2 regions of the Yimella radicis genome follow, and region 2 is predicted to be linked to the other one. Evidence: riboswitches for the same ligand, from Rfam matches in the RefSeq annotation. Region 2 holds a riboswitch; the other holds the start of a gene.

Region 1 (9,975 bases), on a different contig from region 2:
GCTCGTGTCGGCGATGCTCCCGCAGCTGCTCACGCCTGTGCGTTCGCTCGAAGCGGACAACGGCCGCACGATCAAGCAGGTCTTCCGGCTCTTCGACGGAGCACTCGTCGAGTCGGTCATCATGCGCTACCCGGGTCGCGTCACGATGTGCATCTCCAGCCAGGCCGGCTGTGGCATGAACTGCCCGTTCTGCGCCACCGGCCAGGAGGGGCTCACCCGCAACCTCACCACCGCCGAGATCGTGGAGCAGGTCGTCGCCGGTGCGCGCTACCTGCGCAGCGGACAGCTTGCCGGCGGCAACAGCGAGGACCGCGAAGCGCCGTTGCGCGTTTCCAACGTCGTCTTCATGGGTATGGGGGAGGCGCTGGCCAACTACCGGCAGGCGGTGAACGCGATCCGCCGCCTCACCGAGGCGCCGCCGTCCGGACTCGGCATGAGTGCGCGCGGCCTGACGATGTCGACGGTCGGCCTGGTGCCCGCCATCGACAAACTGGCGGCCGAAGGCATCCCGGTCACCCTGGCGCTGAGTCTGCATGCCCCGGACGACGAACTGCGCAACGAACTCGTCCCGATCAACACGCGCTGGTCGGTGGACGAGGCGCTCGACGCCGCGTACCGCTACTACCAGACCACCGGTCGGCGGGTCTCGATCGAGTACGCGCTGATCAAGGACATCAATGATCACGCCTGGCGGGCCGACCTGCTGGGAGAAAAGCTGAACGCCCGCGGCAAGGGTTGGGTGCACGTCAACCCCATCCCGCTCAACCCCACGCCCGGTTCGAAGTGGACGGCATCCCGCAAGGGGGTCGAGCAGCAGTTCGTCGAGCGACTGCGTGCGCACGGTATCCCGACCACGGTGCGCGACACCCGCGGCTCCGACATCGACGGAGCCTGCGGACAGCTGGCGGCCTCGACCGCCTGAGCCGTACGGACGGGCACGGACGGGCACGGACGCCGGTAGCGTGGGCGTCATGTTGCCCCAGGATCTGCTCATCGACGGCATCGGACGCAGCCAGGAGGTCGCACACGGTCTCGTGGACGAACTCGACGTCGCGTCGCTCAACCGTCGTCCCACGGACGAAGCGAACTCGATCACCTGGCTGATCTGGCACCTGGCCCGTCAGCAGGATGTTCAGATCGCCGACCTCGCCGGCGCCGAACAGGTCTGGACCCGCGACGGTTGGGCGCAGCGGTTCGGTCTCGATCTGCCGGACGAGTCGATGGGGTACGGGCACACTGCGGCCGACGCCGCGAAGGTGCGGGTCGACGACCCGGCACTGCTGACCGGCTACCTGGATGCGGCCGTCGAGACGACGTGCGCTTACCTGCGTGACCTGGACGGGTCGAGCTGGGACGACGTCGTCGACGAAGCCTGGGACCCGCCGGTGACCCGTGCGTCCCGCCTGGTCAGCATCGTCGACGATGCTGCTCAGCACGCGGGCCAGGCCGCCTACGTCCGGGGACTCCTGGCCTGATCCAGCAGGATCGCCTGCGCTTCGTCGATGGTGTCGACGAGGTGGAGTGAGTCGCCCAGGGGCGACTTCGCGCCCAGTGCCTGCAGGGCGGGCCAGACCGGGATGGTGCGGGTCCACTGCTCGCGGCCGACCAGGACGAGGGGCGGGCCGGGCTCGGTGCCGTAGTAGAGCCGCGTCGTCACCTGGAAGATCTCCTGAACGGTGCCCGCTGCTCCCGCGAGCACGACGATGCCGGCGTTGCAGATCGCGAGGAGGATGTCCTCGCGCAACGCGTTGCTGAAGTACTTCGCGATCGCCGAGCCGAACAGGTTCGGCGGCTCGTGCCCGTAGAACCACGTCGGGACGCCGAGCGAGCGGTGGGTGTCGGTCGGCACGTGACGCTCGCGCACCTTCCACGCTGTCGACGCCCACCCGTCGATACTTTGTGCGAAGTCCGGTTCGTCGGCGAGGTCGATCAGTGCTTGTTGCAGTTCTTTCGAATCACCAAGCAGCGCACCGAGATTCGCGGCCTCCATGGCTCCGGGTCCGCCGCCGGTCACCACCGTGACCCCGGCGTCCGCGAGTCGAGCCCCGAGTCGCGCGGCATCCTCGAACTCAGGAGTCCCACGGCGCAGCGCGTGCCCACCCATCACGCCGACCACGTGACGTCCGTGCACCCACTCCTGCAACGCGTCGGTGATGCCGTCGTCGTGCATGGCGCGTTGCAGCGTGGCGTACGCGTCGTGAGCGGAGCGGGCGTCGCGGCTCCAGTGGTAGGCGCGAGCATCCGGTGTGTTCTCGTAACCGCGGGCAAGCAGGCCCTCGTACAACTCGGTGTAGTCGTACAGCGCAGGCCGGAAGGACGAGACCGGCAGCGACGGATCGTCGTGAAAGATGACAGCGCCGTGCCTGCGCAGATGCTCTTCCAGTTTTGGACCGATCACCCCACCGAGTACGACGACGCCCTCGAAGTCGTTGCGGCGCAGCAGATCTGACTCGCGCGTGGTCAGGTCGAGACCTTGCAAGCGGGCGTGGTGGAAGTGTCCGGCAGGTTGCTCGAGCAGCCTGTCGAGCGCGGGGAGCGTTTCGACTTCGTGCGGGTTCACGTCGTCCATCCTGCGTGATCGAGCCCCGCTCGGAGGTTGTTCCACGCACGGCACGCTGGGATTCTGGGGCGGCTGCCCCAGGGCTGAGCCAGAATGTCGGTATCGGCCAATAGCCTGCCGACATGATCTCCACCGTCGCGGTCGCCGGCTATCGCTCGCTGCGTGACATCGCCCTACCGCTGTCGCGGCTGACCGTCGTCACCGGCGGTAACGGCTCCGGTAAGAGTTCGCTGTATCGCGCCCTGCGTCTGCTGGCCGACTGCGGTACGGGTGATGTGGTGGGCTCACTTGCCCGGGAAGGGGGTCTGCAGTCGGCGCTGTGGGCCGGCCCGGCCACCCTCACCGCCGCGCGCCGGGGTGCACCGGTCGAGGGTCTGATGCGCAACGGCAAGCGAGTCAGTCTGCAACTCGGTTGCGCCACAGACAATTACGGTTACCTCGTCGATCTCGGCATTCCGCAACAGTCAGGATCATTCTTCGATCGCGACCCGGAGATCAAGCGCGAGGCCGTGTTCTCCGGGCCGGTCATGCGTCCGGCGACGACGGTCGTCCGGCGCCGCTGGCACACGGTCGAGCAGCGCGACGGACGGGTGTGGGCCGAGGTCGGTGAACTGCCGACCTACCGCTCGATGCTGACCGAGTTCGCCGATCCACGTCAGCATTTCGAGCTCGCCGCGCTGCGCGCCCAACTGCGCACCTGGCGCTTCTACGACGGCTTCCGCTCGGACGCCGACGCCCCGGCCCGAGCACCGCAGGTCGGCACGCGCACCCGGGTGCTGGCGGGCGACGGCCACGACCTCGCGGCAACCGTGGCAACGACGCTCGAGGCGGGATTCGAGGACCTGCCTCGAGCCATCGCTGACGCCTTCGACGACAGCACCATCGACGTCGAGGTCAACGACGGACTCTTCCAGTTGGCGCTGCAGCAACCCGGGATGCTGCGTCCGATGCGGGCCGGCGAACTGTCCGACGGCACCGTGCGATTTCTGCTCTGGGCGGCCGCGCTCACGAGCGTCGATCGGCCTTCGCTCATGGTGCTCAACGAGCCCGAAACCTCTCTGCATCCCTCGCTGATCCCAGCCCTGGGACGGTTGATCCGAGCCACGAGCCGGCACACTCAGGTCATCGTCGTCACCCACAGCGACCTGCTCCTCAAGGAACTCGATCCGACGCCGTTCGAGCCGGACGAACCGGTCGAGGAACGCCTGCTCATCGAGCTCTACAAGGACTTCGGTGAAACGTTGGTGCGCGGGTTCGGCCTGCTCAGTACACCCGCCTGGGAGTGGGGCAGCCGCTGAGCACGTCGCGCACCACGGCAGCCGGGTCGTCCGCGTCCATGATCGAGCGCACCAGCGCCACGCCGGCAACTCCAGCGCCCATGAGGGCCGGCACATCGGCCGGTGTGATGTCGCCGATCGCAACGACCGGCAGCGAGGTCGCCGCCACGATCGGCGGATAGCCCTCGACGCCCAGCGGGTCACGACCGGAGTCCTTGGTCGGGGTCCGCCGGAAGGGTCCGGCACCGATGTAGTCGATCCACTCCTGCTGCTGTTGCGCCCACCGGGCGAGTTCGACGGTGCCGGTCGTCAGTCCGATGACGGCCTCGTTGCCGAGCATGGCCCGGGCCGCGTCGGCGGGCAGATCGTCCGTACCGAGGTGCACCCCGTGCACCGGCGCGCCGTGCAGGCGGGCGGCGTGCGCCACATCCGTGCGGTCGTCCACCAGAACCCTCGTCGCCGGCGCAACTGCGTGCACGGCGTCGGCCACCGCGATGCTGAGGTCGAGCAGTTGCCTGGTCGTGGCCTGTTTTGCCCGCACCTGCACGACGCCTACTCCTGCTGCTGCGGCGTCCGCAGCGATCTCGACCGTGCGACGCGAGGTGCCCGACGTCACCAGGTAGCACCGCAGATCCAGGGACGTGCTCAGCCGCTGCACCATCGGGTGCTCACCTCCAGATGAGCTGGTCCGATCCGGTCGAGAGCGTCCAGCAGCTCCACCTTGAAGCTGCCGGGGCCGGCGCTCTTGCGGGCGGCGTCCTCGGCGGCGGAGCTCATCAGGGCGACAGCGGTGAGGGCCGCATCGAGGGGGGTCGCCACCGTGATGAACGCCGTGACCAGCGCGCTCAGCAGGCAACCGGTTCCGGTCACCTGGGTGAGGCGTGCGTCGCCGCCGGTCGATCCGATGACCCGTTGCCCGTCGGTGATGACGTCCAACTCGCCGGACACGACCACGACACACCTTGCGTCGTGTGCCAATCGGGCCGCATCGTCGATGACGGCCCGGGAGGAGCACGTGGTGTCGGCGCCACGAGCGCCACCGTCCGCCCCGGCCAACGCACGGATTTCGGACGCGTTGCCCCGGATCGCTCCCGGATGGTGGCGAACAAGGTTGCGCGCCAGGGGAGTTCGCACCGGAGTCGGTCCGACGACCGCAGGGTCGAGTACCCATGGACGGCCGCCGTCACGGGCAGCTGCGACCGTCGGCAGGATCGCTGCCGCGGTCTCCTCGCCCAGAGCAGCGAGGTTCACCAACAGCGCGTCCGCGCCCCGGACGAGGGTGGGTGCCTCGCCGATCGTGGCGGTCATCAGTGGACGGGCACCGGCGGCGAGCAAACCATCGGCGACGAACGGCGCGGATACGGCTCCGGTGAGGCAGTGGACCAACGGGGCCTTCACTCTCATTGCGTCCAGGAGCGATGCAACATCAGGAGTGTGCATGGGCGGTCCCCTTCGCAGCAGGGTGAAGGTCGAGTTGTCGGACGTCGTCGCGCGGCCCCAGGTGCCCGCAGGAAGCCACGAGCAGACCGGCGAGCACCAGCAGAGCCACGACAGCCGTCCGATGACCGATCGCGTGCTGCAGTTGCGGCAACCAGAAGGGATGCAGCGCGGGGACGATGATCGACAGGCTGTAGGCCGTGCCGTAACCGGTCGACCTGATGGCTGCCGGAAAACCTTCGGCGAGATAGGCGCCGACGGGTCCGTAGCCGCAGACCGTGATGACCTGCAACAGACAGGCGAGGGCCATCGCGCGCCCGATCTGGGAGGTGCCGACCAGCTCGAGCCAGACCAGCGGTCCACTCACCGCCGCCAGCAGACCCCACAGGACGAAGAACCGTCTCCGGCCCACCAGGGTCGACAGGTGACCGGTGCACGCCATGACCATCGCCTGCGCGACGGCGGCCGCGCCCATTGTCCAGGCCGCGGTCGTGGTGTCCAGGCCGACGCTGCGACGCAGCTCGTCCGGCAACGCGATCACGACCAGGTTGGTCATGATCCACAGGCCGGTCATCAGCCCGAACAGTTGCCAGAACGAGCGGCGGTGCTGTCCGAGGAACAAGTCCCGCAACCCGATTCGTGAGCTAGCGGCCGCTGTTGCGCGGTCGGCGACCTGGCGTCGGTAGAAGTGCAGCAGAGTCAGCGAGGCAACGCCGCCGGCGACGAAGGGTACCCGCCAACCCCAGGTTTCGTAGGCGCCGGGATCAAGCAGCGACAGCAGCGCCCAGGTGGTGAAGGCGATCGTCGCCTGCGCCCACGGTGCCATCGACATGATCAGCCCTGAGTAGAGACCGCGCAGGCGCGGACGCGACCATTCCATCGCCAGCGGGATGGCGGCCGAGTACTCACCGGCGATGAACACGCCACCCAGGAAGCGCATCGCCAGGATCCACCAGATCGCCGCCGCGCCGATGACCTCATGGGTGGGGGTCACCGCGATACCGAGGGTGCACGTGGCGGTTCCACCGATCGCCACGGTCGCGGTTCGGGTACGTCCGAACCGGTCGCTGAGCCGGCCGAAGACGACGCCACCCACGGGTCGTCCCAGCAGCATCGCCATCACGACGATCGTCGCGCCGGCAGCGCCACCGTGCGGGCCGGTGATGGCCGGAAGGGCAGGGGCCAGCGCGACGAGGGGCAGGAAGATGTGGACCTGATCCACGAAATTGCCGGCCACTCCGCCCCGCAGGGCGGCGCGGCCCTGCGGGGAGAGGGTGTCGGTGTGTTCGCGGTCGGTGGCCGCTGCGCTCACTGGGCCGCGTCGACGTAGACGCTGGCGCCGAGCTCGATGAACTCGCGCGACTTGTCCCGCATCCCAGCCATTGCCGACTTGTGTTGATCCCGGATGTCCTGGCTGATCCGCATCGAGCAGAACTTCGGTCCGCACATCGAACAGAAGTGCGCCGTCTTGGCGCCTTCGGCCGGCAGCGTCTCGTCATGGAAGGCGATCGCTGTGTCGGGGTCGAGCGAGAGCGCGAACTGGTCGTGCCAGCGGAACTCGAAGCGTGCCTTCGACAAGGCGTCGTCGCGCACGCGCGCTCCGGGGTGTCCCTTGGCGACATCGGCCGCGTGCGCCGCGATCTTGTAGGTGATGACCCCGGTCTTCACGTCATCTCGGTTGGGCAAGCCCAGGTGCTCCTTGGGGGTGACATAGCACAGCATCGCCGTGCCGTGCTGGGCGATGACTGCGGCACCGATCGCGGAGGTGATGTGGTCGTATCCCGGCGCGATGTCGGTGACCAGCGGACCGAGCGTGTAGAACGGCGCTCCGCGGCACCAGTCCTGTTGCAGTTCGACGTTTTCCGGCACGAGGTGCAGGGGCACGTGTCCCGGGCCCTCGACCATCACCTGCACGTCGTACTCCCAGGCGCGCTCGGTGAGTTCGGCCAGGGTCCGCAGTTCGGAGAACTGGGCCTCGTCGTTCGCGTCGGCCACCGATCCAGGACGCAGTCCGTCGCCGAGGCTGAATGCGATGTCGTACTGGGCGAAGATCTCGCACAGCTCGTCGAAGTGGGTGTAGAGGAACGACTCCTCGTGGTGTGCCAGGCACCAGCCGGCCATGATCGATCCACCTCGACTCACGATGCCGGTGACGCGTTCGGCGGTGAGCGGGACGTACCGCAGGAGCACCCCGGCGTGGATCGTCATGTAGTCGACCCCCTGTTCGGCTTGCTCGATCACGGTGTCGCGGAAGATTTCCCAAGTGAGGGCGTCGGCGCGTCCGTCGACCTTCTCCAGGGCCTGGTAGATCGGCACCGTGCCGATCGGCACGGGGGAGTTGCGGACGATCCACTCGCGGGTGGTGTGGATGTCGTCGCCGGTCGACAGGTCCATGACCGTGTCGGCGCCCCAGCGCGTCGCCCAGCTGAGCTTGGAGACCTCTTCCTCGATGGAGGAGGTGACCGCGGAGTTGCCGATGTTCGCGTTCACCTTGGTGAGGAACCGGCGGCCGATGATCATCGGCTCCGACTCCGAATGATTGATGTTGGACGGGATGATCGCGCGACCCGCCGCCAACTCCTCGCGAACGACTGAGACGTCGACGTTCTCGCGCAGCGCGACGTAGCGCATCTCGGCCGTCACTTTGCCCTGACGCGCGTAGTGCATCTGGGTGACGGTGCGACCAGGCTTGGCGCGCAACGGATTTCGTCGCTCACCGCGCCATTCGTCGGAAGCTTGGCCGCGACGGACGGCGGAGCGTCCGTCGTCCTGCAGGGTGCGTTCGCGACCCTCGTAGGTCTCGACATCGTCGCGGCTTGTGATCCAGCCGGAACGAGTGGCGGGTAGGCCGACGGCAGGATCGCTGCCGGGGCCCGCGGTGCGGTAGACATACACATCGGGATTCGTTGTGCCGTCGGGGGATTCGTCGAGGCTGATCGCGGTGACGGGCACGCAGATGTCGCCGTCGACGAGGTGGTGGAGGCGGTGCTTGGGATGAATCTCGGACATCGAGATCTCCTCACTTCCTTCGCCGGAATGACCCGGGCAGGTTCGGACGGTCCGAGCGGCGTCAGCTCGATCTCAGCCCTCTGCCGAGGGCTCCCGTGTGGGTGTCGCCACCGTAACCCATGTCACTTACGGTGTCGCACATGGTCCGTCCACCAGCCGTCGTCTCGATCGCCGGCAGTGACCCGAGTGGAGGTGCGGGAATCCAGGCAGATCTGAAGACCTTCGGCGCACTCGGTGCGTACGGCATGAGCGTTCTCACAGCACTGACTGCGCAGAACACGATCGGTGTGCAGAAGGTGTTACCAATCAATTCGGAATTCGTTGCGGCACAGCTCGATTCGGTGACAAGTGACGTGCGTGTTGACGGTGTGAAGATCGGTGTTCTGGGCTCAGCGGGGGTCGCTGAGGTGATCCGCCCGACGCTCCTGCACATGCGTGATCGCGGGGTGCCGATCGTGCTCGATCCGGTGCTGGTCGCAACCTCCGGAGACCGCCTCGGCGACGCGTCGGTGACGTCTGTGCTGCGTGACCTGCTGCCCGTTGTCAGCGTTGTGACACCGAACCTGTCGGAGGCCGCCGCATTGACCGCCACCCCTGTTGCGACCGACGAGCGGGGGATGCGCGATCAAGCCATGGGCCTGCTCGACCTCGGTGTGCCCGCGGTGCTCATCACGGGTGGCCACCTCGACGGCGACGCGGTCGACCTATGGGTCGACGCACTCGGCTTCGAACGGTTCGCAGCCCCGCGCATCCCCACGACCAACACGCACGGCACGGGCTGCAGCTTGTCGTCCGCGCTGGTCGCCCTGCGTCCGCAGCGGCCCGACTGGCACACCACCGTGACCGACGCAAAGGGCTGGCTGACCGACGCGCTGCGCGCGGCCGACTCGCTCGAGATCGGCGCCGGTCACGGGCCGGTGCACCACTTCCACCGATGGTGGTGACCGCCGCTGAGCGACCGATTCGGGCCGTCCGGCGCGAGTCGCAGCGGCCAGAGTGTGGCCGATGACACACTCGCGCCATGGGTGCTTACAGCGACGAGTATCAGCGCAGCATGGCCGACCCCGAGGGCTTCTGGCTGGACGCGGCATCGGCAGTGCACTGGTTCAAGAAGCCGACCCAGGCGCTCGACGACACGAACCCTCCGTTCTACCGGTGGTACCCCGGCGCCCAGACCAACATCTGTTACAACGCGCTCGATCGCCACGTGATCGAGGGCCGGGCCGACCAGACGGCGTTGATCTACGACAGCCCGGTCACCGAGGGCCGGTGCAGCTACAGCTACGCCGAGCTGCTCGATCTGGTCGGGCGGGCGGCCGGGGTGCTGAAGGCGCTCGGTGTGGGCAAGGGCGATCGTGTCGTCGTGTACCTGCCGATGATTCCCGAAGCGGTGATCACGATGCTGGCGTGCGCCCGGATCGGTGCGGTGCACTCGGTCGTGTTCGGCGGTTTTGCGCCGGCCGAGCTCGCCGCCCGCATCGACGACGCGCGGCCCAAGGTCGTCGTCACCGCGTCGTGCGGTGTGGAGCGGACCCGCGTCATCCCGTACAAGCCGATGGTCGATGAGGCGATCGAGCGCGCCGAGCACAAGCCCGATCGCGTACTGCTGGTGCAGCGTCCGCAACTCCAGGCCGAGACGGGGGAGCGCGACATCGATTGGGCGACGGCGATGAAACCGGGCGCCGTCGAGCC
Region 2 (9,975 bases):
CTCGGTATGGCCACCCGGCACGACAGCCTGGGCTGGGAGGACGCCGGCCAGCTCGCTCCCGGAATGCACGCCGACTTCGCCACCGTCTCGTTCGACTCACCACGCACGGCCGGCATCGACCCGGCGCAGATTCTGTTCGCCGCGACGTCGGCCGACGTGCACACCGTCGTCCGTGACGGTGAGCCGATCGTGACCGACAGGCACCACCACCTCGGCGACGTGGGACGAATGCTCGCCGACTCCATCGCACCCTTCTGGGAGGACGCATGACCAGCACGCTCATCACCGGCATCAGCGAACTCGTCACCAATGACCCAGAGCAGGACAACGGGTTGCTCGGCATCGTCGAGGACGCGGCGATCGTGGTGTCGGACAACGCGATCGAATGGATCGGTCTGCAGTCCGAGGCGTCCGCGGCGGACCTGCACCGCGACGTCGGCGGACGAGCAGTGCTGCCGGGTTTTGTCGACAGCCATACTCACCTCGTCTTCGCCGGGGACCGCAGCGCCGAGTTCTCGGCACGGATGACCGGTGAGCCGTACGACGGGGGCGGCATCGCGGTGTCGATGGCCGCCACCCGGGGCGCGTCGGACGACGAACTGCGCTCGCTCGTCCGTCGCCGCGTCCAGGAGATGCGCGGCCAGGGGACGACCAGCTGGGAGATCAAGTCGGGTTACGGACTCGATGTGGACACTGAGGCCCGGTCGCTGCGTATCGCCCGCGAATTCACCTCGGAGACAACGTTCCTGGGTGCTCACGTCATGCCGCCGGAGGCGAGGAAAGACCGCGCGGCGTACGTCGAACTCGTGACCGGACCGATGCTCGAGGCGTGCGCTCCGCACGCGAAGTGGATAGACGTGTTCTGTGAACCACACAGCCAGTACGCCTTCACCGAGGCGGAATCACGCACGGTGTTGGACGCCGGAAAGGCGAGGGCACTCGGTGTGCGGGTACACGGCAACCAGTTGGGCCACGGTCCCGGCGTGCAGCTCGCGGTGGAACTGGGTGCGGCGAGCGTCGATCACTGCACCTTCCTGACCGACGGCGACGTCGATGCCCTCGCAGCGAGCGACACCGTGGCCACGCTGTTGCCGGGCGTGGAGTTCTCCACCCGGATGCCGTACCCGCGGGCGCGTGACCTCATCGATGCCGGCGCCACGGTCGCACTCGCGAGCGACTGCAATCCGGGTACGTGTTACTCCAGTTCGATCCCGTTCGTCATCGCGCTGGCGGTGCGCGAGCTACGGATGACTCCTGCCGAGGCGGTATGGGCGGCGACTGCCGGGGCGGCGACGTCGTTGCGCCGCAACGACATCGGAGTGCTCACTCCGGGAGCGCGAGCCGACCTCGCAGTTCTCGATGCGCCGAGTCACCTGCACCTGGCGTACCGGCCGGGGGTGCCGATCGCTGCGGCGGTCGACCTTTGCGCGGGAGAAGAGCTGGATGAGCTGCACCTGGAGTAGGAATGAGGAAGGGCCGTACCGAATCGTCGCGGCCCTTCCTCATCGAGCGAAGGATCAGTCCTTCTCGACCGAGTAGTTGACGGTCTTGCCGTTGACCGACTTCACGACGGCCTTGAACTTCTGCTTGGAGCCGGCGACCTCGGCCTCACACTTGACCTCTTCACCGACCTTCGCCTTGAGGTCGTCGTCGCAGTCGACGTCCTTGACTTCCTTGTCGGGGTTGGTCGACTTGATGCGCTGCTCGATCTGCTTCTCGACGTCCTTCTCCTTCACAGCCGGTTCGCTACTGCACGCGGTGAGCCCGCCGAGGAGCAGGACACTGGTGAGGGACGCCGCTGCTGCGCGGCCGAGGCGGTTGGTCATGATGATTCTTCCTCCGAGGAATTGAGGTTTGTCCTCGTGGATCCTACGCAGGAATGCGCGCACCGAGGCGGCTCAGCAGTCGGCCAGTAGTCGCACCGGCTGCTCGACCGCATCGGCGACGAACCGCAGGAATCCGCCGGCTGAACCGCCGTCGCACACGCGGTGATCGAAGGTGAAACCGAGTTGGGTGACCTTGCGGACGGCGAGTTGTCCGTCGACCGCCCATGGCCGATCGATGATGCGTCCGACACCCAGCATCGCTGCCTCGGGGTGGTTGAGGATCGGTGTGGACCCGTCGACTCCCAACACGCCGTAGTTGTTCAGCGTGAAGGTGCCGCCGGTGAGTTCGCCGGGCGACAGGTCGCCGGTGCGGGCGCGAGCAGTCAGGTCGGCCAGCGCCTCGGCCAACCGGCCGGTGGTCATCTCCTGAGCACCGCGCACGACGGGAACGACCAGACCCCGGGGCGACTGGGCCGCGAACCCGAGATTGATCTGCTTGTGCCGCACGATCGTGTCGCCGTCGACGGACGCATTGAGTTCAGGGAACTGCTGGAGTCCGGCGACGCAGAACCGCGCCAGCAGCGCGAGCAGGCCGATGCCGGACGACTTCAACTGTGCGCGCACGGCCAGCAGTTCGGTGGCATCGACGTCGACCCAGGTGGTGGCGTCCGGGATCTCCCGACGCGAGGTCGACAGCTTCTCGGCGATGGCCTTGCGGACGCCGGTCAGCGGGATGCGTTCGTCACCGTCCGCGGCGACCACGGCCTTCTCGGGCTCGGCGGACTGCTTGTTCGTCCTGGCCGAGAGCGCCGACTCGATATCGCTGCGTCGCAACACAGTTCCCGAAGCCGGTCGCAGGGTGCGCAGGTCGAGGCCACCGTCGGCGGCGAGCTTGCGCACCAGCGGCGAGATGACCTGCGGGGCACGCTGCTGCGTGAACGCCGGCGGCAGGGAGGCTGTGGCGTCCACGCAGGAGCGGTCTGTGGCGCCGTTCAGCGCGCCGCGAGGGGCGCGCCGACGGCGGGTCTGGTCGGCGTGGCCCGTGCCGTACCCGATCAGGACGGCGCCGGAACCATGGTCGCCGTCCTCGCCCTGCACGGCCTCCGTGGCAGGGGCGTTGTCGGAGACCGTGATCAGCGGGGCACCGACTCTGACCACATCACCGGTGCTTCCGTGGCGAGTGGCGACCCGCCCGGCGTAGGGGATGGGTACCTCGACCGTGGCTTTGGCGGTCTCGACGACCACGACGTTCTGGTCGATCGACACCTCTGCCTGGTCGTGAACCAGCCACTCCACGATCTCGGCCTCGGTGAGTCCTTCGCCGAGGTCGGGCAGATTGAAGACGCGCTCAGCCACGGTTGTCACCGACGAACGGCTCGTCGTCCCACTGCAATCGGTCGATCGCATCGAGGATGCGGTCGACACCGGGCAGGTAGGTGTGCTCCAGCATCGGCGCCGGATACGGAAGCGGCAACCCGCTGACCCGCAGCACCGGGGCGGCCAGGGAGTGGAAGCAGCGTTCGGCGATCCGAGAGGCCAATTCGCCTGCGACGCCGGCAAATCCCTGCGCTTCGCTCACCACCACGCAGCGTCCGGTACGCCGCACCGACTCCATGACCGTCATGTCGTCCAACGGGACGATGCTGCGCAGATCGACGACCTCGACGTCGTAACCCTCTGCGGCGGCTGCTTCGGCCGCTTTCAGCGACACCGGTAGCGAGGGACCGTAGGCCACCAGGGTGACCTCCTTGCCCGGCCGGCGCACGGCGGCCAGACCGACAGGCGCCGAGGGAGTCTCGGTGTCGACGTCCGCCTTGCTCCAGTAGAGGACCTTCGGCTCCATGAAGATCACCGGGTCGGGATCGGCGATCGCCTCGCGCAGCATCCAGTATGCGTCCTGCGGCGTGGCCGGGGTGTAGACCTTCAGGCCGGGCGTGTGCGCGTAGTAGCCCTCGGAGGAGTCGCAGTGGTGCTCGACCCCACCGATGCCGCCGGCGTAGGGCACCCGGATGACCATCGGCAGCGTGACATTGCCGGCGGTGCGGTTGTGCATCTTCGCGACGTGAGAAGCGATCTGTTCGAACGCCGGGTAGGCGAACGCGTCGAACTGCATCTCGACCACGGGCCGGAAACCGGTGTAACACAGGCCGATCGCGAACCCGACGATGCCGGACTCAGCCAACGGCGTGTCGAAGCAGCGGTCCTCGCCGAAGTCGCGGGTCAACCCGTCGGTGATGCGGAAGACGCCGCCGAGGGTGCCGACGTCCTCACCGAAGACCAGGACGTCGTCGTTCTCGGTCATCGCATCGCGCAGCGCCTGGTTGATCGCCTTCGCAAAGGTCAGCGAGCTGGTGCGGGCAGGAGCGTCGATGGTGGTCATCGGGTCACCTCGTCGGCGGCCTGCAGTTCGCGGACGACCATGGCGCGGGCGTCCTCAACCTGAGGCGTCGTGGACTGGAAAACATTGTCGAACAAGGACATCGGGTCGACAACGGGGTCGGCGTTCATGCGGTCTCGCAGGTCGCAGGCCAACGCTTCGGCCTCCTGGCGGACCGCGTTGGCCTGGTCGTCGTTGAGCAGACCGCGTGAACGCAAGTACGCCTCGAGACGCGCGATCGGGTCACGGTCGAGCCAGGCGCAGACCTCGTCGCCGGAGCGGTAGCGGTTCGCGTCGTCGGCGTTGGTGTGTGCGTCCATGCGGTAGGTGTGCGCCTCGATGAGGAACGGACCCTTGCCGATGCGGCAGTGCTCGAGCGCCGCGTCCATGACGGCGAGCACCGCGGCCGGGTCGTTGCCGTCGACCTGCTCGCTGGCCACGCCGTAGCCGATTCCCTTGTACGCCAACGACGGTGCCTTCGTCTGCTTGGAGAGCGGGACGCTGATCGCGTACTTGTTGTTCTGCACGAAGAAGATCGCGGGCGCATCGAAGACCGCCGCGAAGTTCAGCGCCTCGTGGAAATCGCCCTCGCTGGTCGCACCGTCGCCGATGAAGCCGAGCGCGACGGAGTCCTCACCGCGACGCTTGAGGCCGTAGGCCGTGCCGGCTGCGTGCACCAGCTGCGTCGCCAGCGGAGTGCACTGGGCGGCCGTGCGGTGCTTCATCGGCTCGTACCCGCAGTGCGCGCTGCCGCGCAGCAGGGTCAGCACCTCGACCGGGTCGATGCCGCGGGTCACCAGAGCCATCGACTCGCGATAGGTCGGGAACATCCAGTCGCGCTCGGTGAGCGCACGGATCGCAGCGACCTGGCAGGCCTCCTGGCCACGCGAGGACGGATAGACCGCCAGCCGACCCTGTTTGGTCAGAGCGGTCGCCTGCAGATCGAAGCGGCGTCCGATCACCATGTGCCGCCAGACGTCCTGGAGCCGGTCGGCGTCCGGCATGACATAGGGACGACGGGTGCCGGTCTGGGTGACCTCGGCGCCGGTCGGGTCGATCAGCTGCACCGGTCGGGCCGAGGGCAGGAGGTCCTCGATCGTCGGATCATGGACTGTGGTCTGCATCACACTATCGTCGCGATCCGGGCCGACTGGCTCAAGTTCGGCGCAAAGGAGTGGATGATCGGCGCATGAATGCCGAAGATGAGATCAATTCGTCCAGTAGTGATGCACGCTCCGCACCCACGGCTGGACGATCGGCAGCGGCCCTGGACGTGGTTGATTCACGCATCCTGGCGGCGTTGCGCGAGGATTCCCGGCTGTCCGTGCGAGCGCTTGCCGAGAAGCTGCATCTGAGTCGGGCCGGGGCCTACGCGCGCATCGAGCGGTTGCGTGAACGAGGAGTGATCACCGGCTTCACGATCGCCATCGATCCCGCGGCGGCCGGCCTGACCACCACGGCGTACGTGGCGATCAACATCGAGCAGAACACCTGGCGGCGGGTCAGCGAGGAACTAGCGACGTTGCCCTATCTGGACACCATCTCGCTCATGGGTTCGGACTTCGACGTCCTCGTCCAGGTGCACGCGCCCGACAATGCCTCGCTGCGCACGCTCGTCCTCGAACGCATCCAGGCCATCCCGGGCGTCCTGGGCACCCGCACCTGGCTGGTGTTCGACGAGTCCCGTGGGGTCGGGACTCCGTGGGAGGCGTGAGCACATGGCTGTGTCTCCCGCTGCGGGCGGGGGATTCCGCGGCGGGAGGCACATGTCAAGCTGCGTGCGCCCTATGGACGACAAGGCTTGTCGGACTACTGGCCCTATGTCGCAGCCGGGAACGCGGTCGCTCTGGCGCTGCCGACCTACGAGCCGCTGACCGGGTCGACCGCAGCGAAGCGCTCGCCTGCGCGCGGTCGGCGGCGGCGGTGTACGAAGCGCACGTGGCCGCCGCGGCATCGCGGTACTCGTGGTGGAACCAACTGTCCGACCACCACCCGCGTCCGGCGCGGGATCTGCGGAGCTGACGCGGACCACGTCCGGACATACAGATCGCTTCTGGTCATCCAAATCACGACTGGCCGCGCAGGCGGCAGCCGTCGCGGACCGGGCGGCCAGAAGCGACCCGGTGGGCCGGACGTGAGGCTGTTGGTCAGGCCTTCTTCGTTGCCTTCTCCAGCGCCTTCTGGTGCTCCTTGACGACGACCTGCGGCGGGTGACCGGCGGTCTTGGTCCAGAATTCGGCGGCCTTGCGCTCACCCAGCGCACGCACACCCTGCGCGACGGCGGCGGCGAGCAGGACGAACAGCGCGGTCTCCTTGGCGGAGTAGTTCGGGTCGTGCTTGCCGACCGGCGCCGGCTGTCCGGTGACTGCGTGCCAACCCTGGTTGGTGACCTTGTTGGCGATCTGAGTTGCCGCCACACCGGCCGCAGCCGCGACGATCTTCCACACCACAGAGCCCATGAGTTCCTCCAAGTCAGCGGCCGTCACCGGCCGGTCGGGTCGATTTGTCTGGTCAGAGCCTGCCATGTTTCGCCCGGCTTGCACGTTTGCGCGCCCGATGATTCGGGCTGTGATCCCGGCCGCATGGAACGGCCGCCGACAAGACGCCGGCGAGACGGTGTAGCGTCCGATGCGGAAACGACAGGGGAGCGCACGGTGCGCTGAGAGTGCGGCGATCGGGCCGCAGACCCTCGAACCTGATCCGGTTAGTACCGGTGTAGGAAGTCGAGCCCCTCCTTGCATCCGAGGAGGATCAGTTGTTCCGGAGAACCTTCACCACCGCGTGCTGCGGCACCCTCGCCCTGGCCATCGCCGGCTGCTCGACCACCGGCGACGACAAGCCCGCAGCGACATCGTCCGGCAAGGTCACGACCGTCAAGCTCGTCACTCACGAGTCGTTCGTGATCCCCAAGGACGTGCAGGCCGAGTTCACCAAGACCACGGGATACCAACTGCAGGTGCTCGCCTCCGGGGACGCGGGCAAGCTCGCCAACGCGGTCGTGCTCGCCAAGGGCAACCCGACGGGCGACGTCGTGTTCGGCATCGACAACACCTTCGCTTCCCGGGTCGTCGACTCCGGTGCGCTCGCCGCCAACGAACCGAAGGCACTCCCGAAGAGCGCATCGAAGTACGCGTTACCCGGCGAAGCCGCGCAGTCGCTCGCGCCGATCGACTTCGGTGACGTGTGCGTCAACGTCGACGACGCCTGGTTCGCGGCGAAGAAGAAGGCGAAGCCGCAAAGCCTGGACGACCTCACCAAGCCCGAGTACAAGGACCTCTTCGTCACGCCCGGTGCCGCGACGTCCTCGCCCGGTATGGCCTTCCTGCTCGCCACTGTCGCGAAGTACGGCGACGACGGTTGGCAGGACTACTGGAAGAAGCTCAAGGCGAACGGCGTGAAGGTCACCAGCGGTTGGAGCGACGCGTGGGGCGTCGACTACACCGCCGGCGGCGGCAAGGGGACGCGTCCGATCGTGTTGTCGTACAACACTTCTCCCGCCGACACGATCAAGGACGGCAAGCCGACGACGTCCGCCATGACGGACTCCTGCTTCCGGCAGGTCGAGTACGCCGGCGTGCTGAAGGGCGCGAAGAACGAGCCCGGCGCGAAGGCGTTCATCGACTTCATGCTCGGCAAGAAGTTCCAGGCGTCGATGCCGAAGAACATGTACGTCTTCCCGGTCGATGACCAGGTGAAGCTGCCCGACGCCTGGCAGACCGCGGTCAAGGTGCCGGACAAGCCGTTGCAGGTCGACCCCACGAAGATCACGAAGAACCGGGACGACTGGCTGCGCCGCTGGCAGGACGCCGTCTCCGGGTGATGCCTACTCGCCTCGGGCGATCGCTCGTTCCGGCGCTCGCAGCACTGATCCCGCTGGCCTTCCTGGCGGTGTTCTTCCTGCTGCCCGTGTCGGCGATGGTCGCCCGAGGCCTGCACCTCGACGGGCAATGGTCCTTGGACGCGGTACGTGACGTCCTGACGAGGCCACGCACCCGCCGCGTCGTCTGGTTCACGGTGTGGATCAGCTCGCTCGCGACGCTCATCACCGTGCTGCTCGGCGTGCCGATCGCGTACGTCACCTACCGGCTGAAACTGCCGCTGACGGGGCTGGTGCGCGGGCTGCTGGTGATGCCCTTCGTGCTGCCGACCGTCGTGGTCGGCATCGCGTTCCGTAGCCTGCTGTCGACGTCCGGTCCCTTGGGTTTCCTGGGTTGGGACGGCTCGTGGCAGGCGATTCTCGCCGCCCTGGTGTTCTTCAACATCGCGGTGGTCGTGCGCACCGTCGGCGGACGCTGGCAGTCGCTCGATCCACGGCAGGCCGAGGCTGCGGCCTCGCTCGGCGCGAGTCCGTGGACGGTGCTGCGAACCGTCACTCTGCCGGCGTTGCGTCCGGCCGTCGTCTCCGCCGCGATGGTGGTGTTCCTCTTCTGTGCCGGGTCCTTCGGCGTGGTGCTGACGCTCGGCGGGGTGCGCTACTCGACGGTCGAGACCGAGATCTACCTGCTGACCACGAACTTCCTCGACCTGCGCGCCGCCGCGGTGCTGAGCCTGCTACAGGCACTGGTCGTGATCGCACTGCTGTTGCTGACCGAACGCATCACCGACCGTGGCGAGACCCGTCTTCGATCGGGCACCTTTGTGCAGCAACGGGTTCGGCGCAGCGATCTGCCTCACCTATTGCTCACCGGCGCCGCGTTGATCTTCGTGCTGGCGCCGCTGGTCACCCTCGTCGCCCGGTCGCTGCAGGTCGGTGACGGCTGGGGCTTGGCCCATTACCGCAAGCTCACACAGGTCGGATCGGTGCCGGCCCTGCAGGTCAGCGTCTTCGATGCGCTGCTGACCTCGTTGCGGGTGGCGGTCGACGCCACCTTGCTCGCGATGCTCCTCGGACTGCTGGTCAGCTTCGTGATCACCCGGCGTCCGACCTCGGCGGGCGGACGCCGTCTGCTGTCGGCGCTGGACGCCACCTTCATGCTGCCGCTGGGTATCTCCGCGGTCACCGTCGGGTTCGGCTTCCTGATCGCGTTGGACGAGCCGCCGCTCGACCTGCGCTCGTCGCCGCTCCTCGTCCCGGTCGCGCAGGCGCTCGTCGCTCTGCCGCTGGTGGTGCGGGTGATGGCGCCCGCGCTGCGCTCGGTCGACCCGCGGGAACGGGAAGCGACCGCTGCACTCGGTGCCAGCCCGATGAGGGTGTTCTGGGACGTCGACCGGCGGGTTTTGACCAAGCCGCTGCTGGCTGCGACCGGGTTCGCCTTCGCCGTGTCGTTGGGTGAGTTCGGCGCGACGAGTTTCCTTGCGCGGCCGGAGAATCCGACTCTGCCCGTGGTGATCTACCAACTGATCGGTCGCCCCGGCGCCGACCACTTCGGCATGGCCCTCGCGGCGTCCGTGATCCTCGCCGGTGTGACTGCGACGATCATGGTCGCGGTCGAGCGACTGCGCGGTCGGACGGGAAGTTGGTGAGCATGCAAGAGGGTCTGGTGGTGAACGACGTCCGCGTCCGTTTCGGCGCGACGGTGGCCGTGAACGACGTCTGCCTCGAGCTTGCGATGGGCCAGGTGATGTCGATCCTCGGACCGTCCGGTTGCGGAAAGTCCACCCTGCTCCGGGTCATCGCCGGGCTGCAGGACCTCGAAGCCGGCACCGTCGGTTTCGACGGTCAGGACGTCACGCGCGTACCGACCCACCGCCGTGGGTTCGGGTTGATGTTCCAGGACGGGCAACTGTTCGGTCATCTCGACGTCGGCGGCAATATCGCCTACCCGCTGCGGC

What was found. Region 2 has a riboswitch for thiamine pyrophosphate ahead of ACYU8W_RS03110 (thiamine ABC transporter substrate-binding protein). Riboswitches for the same ligand answer to the same signal wherever they lie in the genome.
Region 1: it holds a riboswitch for thiamine pyrophosphate, as region 2 does, so the genes downstream of both, thiC (phosphomethylpyrimidine synthase ThiC) here and ACYU8W_RS03110 (thiamine ABC transporter substrate-binding protein) in region 2, are expected to answer to the same signal.

What each region holds. Positions count from the first base shown of each region.
Region 1 covers NZ_BAAGZR010000001.1:97,854-107,828, reverse strand. Annotated here, with positions in the region: gene rlmN (dual-specificity RNA methyltransferase RlmN) at 1-922, shown strand, start outside; gene ACYU8W_RS00495 (mycothiol transferase) at 972-1,475, shown strand; gene ACYU8W_RS00490 (LOG family protein) at 1,451-2,569, opposite strand; gene ACYU8W_RS00485 (AAA family ATPase) at 2,683-3,858, shown strand; gene ACYU8W_RS00480 (thiamine phosphate synthase) at 3,824-4,498, opposite strand; gene thiM (hydroxyethylthiazole kinase) at 4,483-5,241, opposite strand; gene ACYU8W_RS00470 (MFS transporter) at 5,264-6,586, opposite strand; gene thiC (phosphomethylpyrimidine synthase ThiC) at 6,583-8,283, opposite strand; TPP riboswitch at 8,281-8,390, opposite strand; gene thiD (bifunctional hydroxymethylpyrimidine kinase/phosphomethylpyrimidine kinase) at 8,424-9,227, shown strand; gene ACYU8W_RS00455 (acetate--CoA ligase) at 9,305-9,975, shown strand, end outside.
Region 2 covers NZ_BAAGZR010000003.1:275,541-285,515, reverse strand. Annotated here, with positions in the region: gene ACYU8W_RS03150 (formimidoylglutamate deiminase) at 1-270, shown strand, start outside; gene hutI (imidazolonepropionase) at 267-1,463, shown strand; gene ACYU8W_RS03140 (DUF4333 domain-containing protein) at 1,518-1,826, opposite strand; gene ACYU8W_RS03135 (dihydrolipoamide acetyltransferase family protein) at 1,899-3,182, opposite strand; gene ACYU8W_RS03130 (alpha-ketoacid dehydrogenase subunit beta) at 3,175-4,206, opposite strand; gene ACYU8W_RS03125 (thiamine pyrophosphate-dependent dehydrogenase E1 component subunit alpha) at 4,203-5,327, opposite strand; gene ACYU8W_RS03120 (Lrp/AsnC family transcriptional regulator) at 5,393-5,917, shown strand; gene ACYU8W_RS03115 (DUF4235 domain-containing protein) at 6,351-6,689, opposite strand; TPP riboswitch at 6,835-6,942, shown strand; gene ACYU8W_RS03110 (thiamine ABC transporter substrate-binding protein) at 6,959-8,023, shown strand; gene ACYU8W_RS03105 (ABC transporter permease) at 8,023-9,666, shown strand; gene ACYU8W_RS03100 (ABC transporter ATP-binding protein) at 9,669-9,975, shown strand, end outside.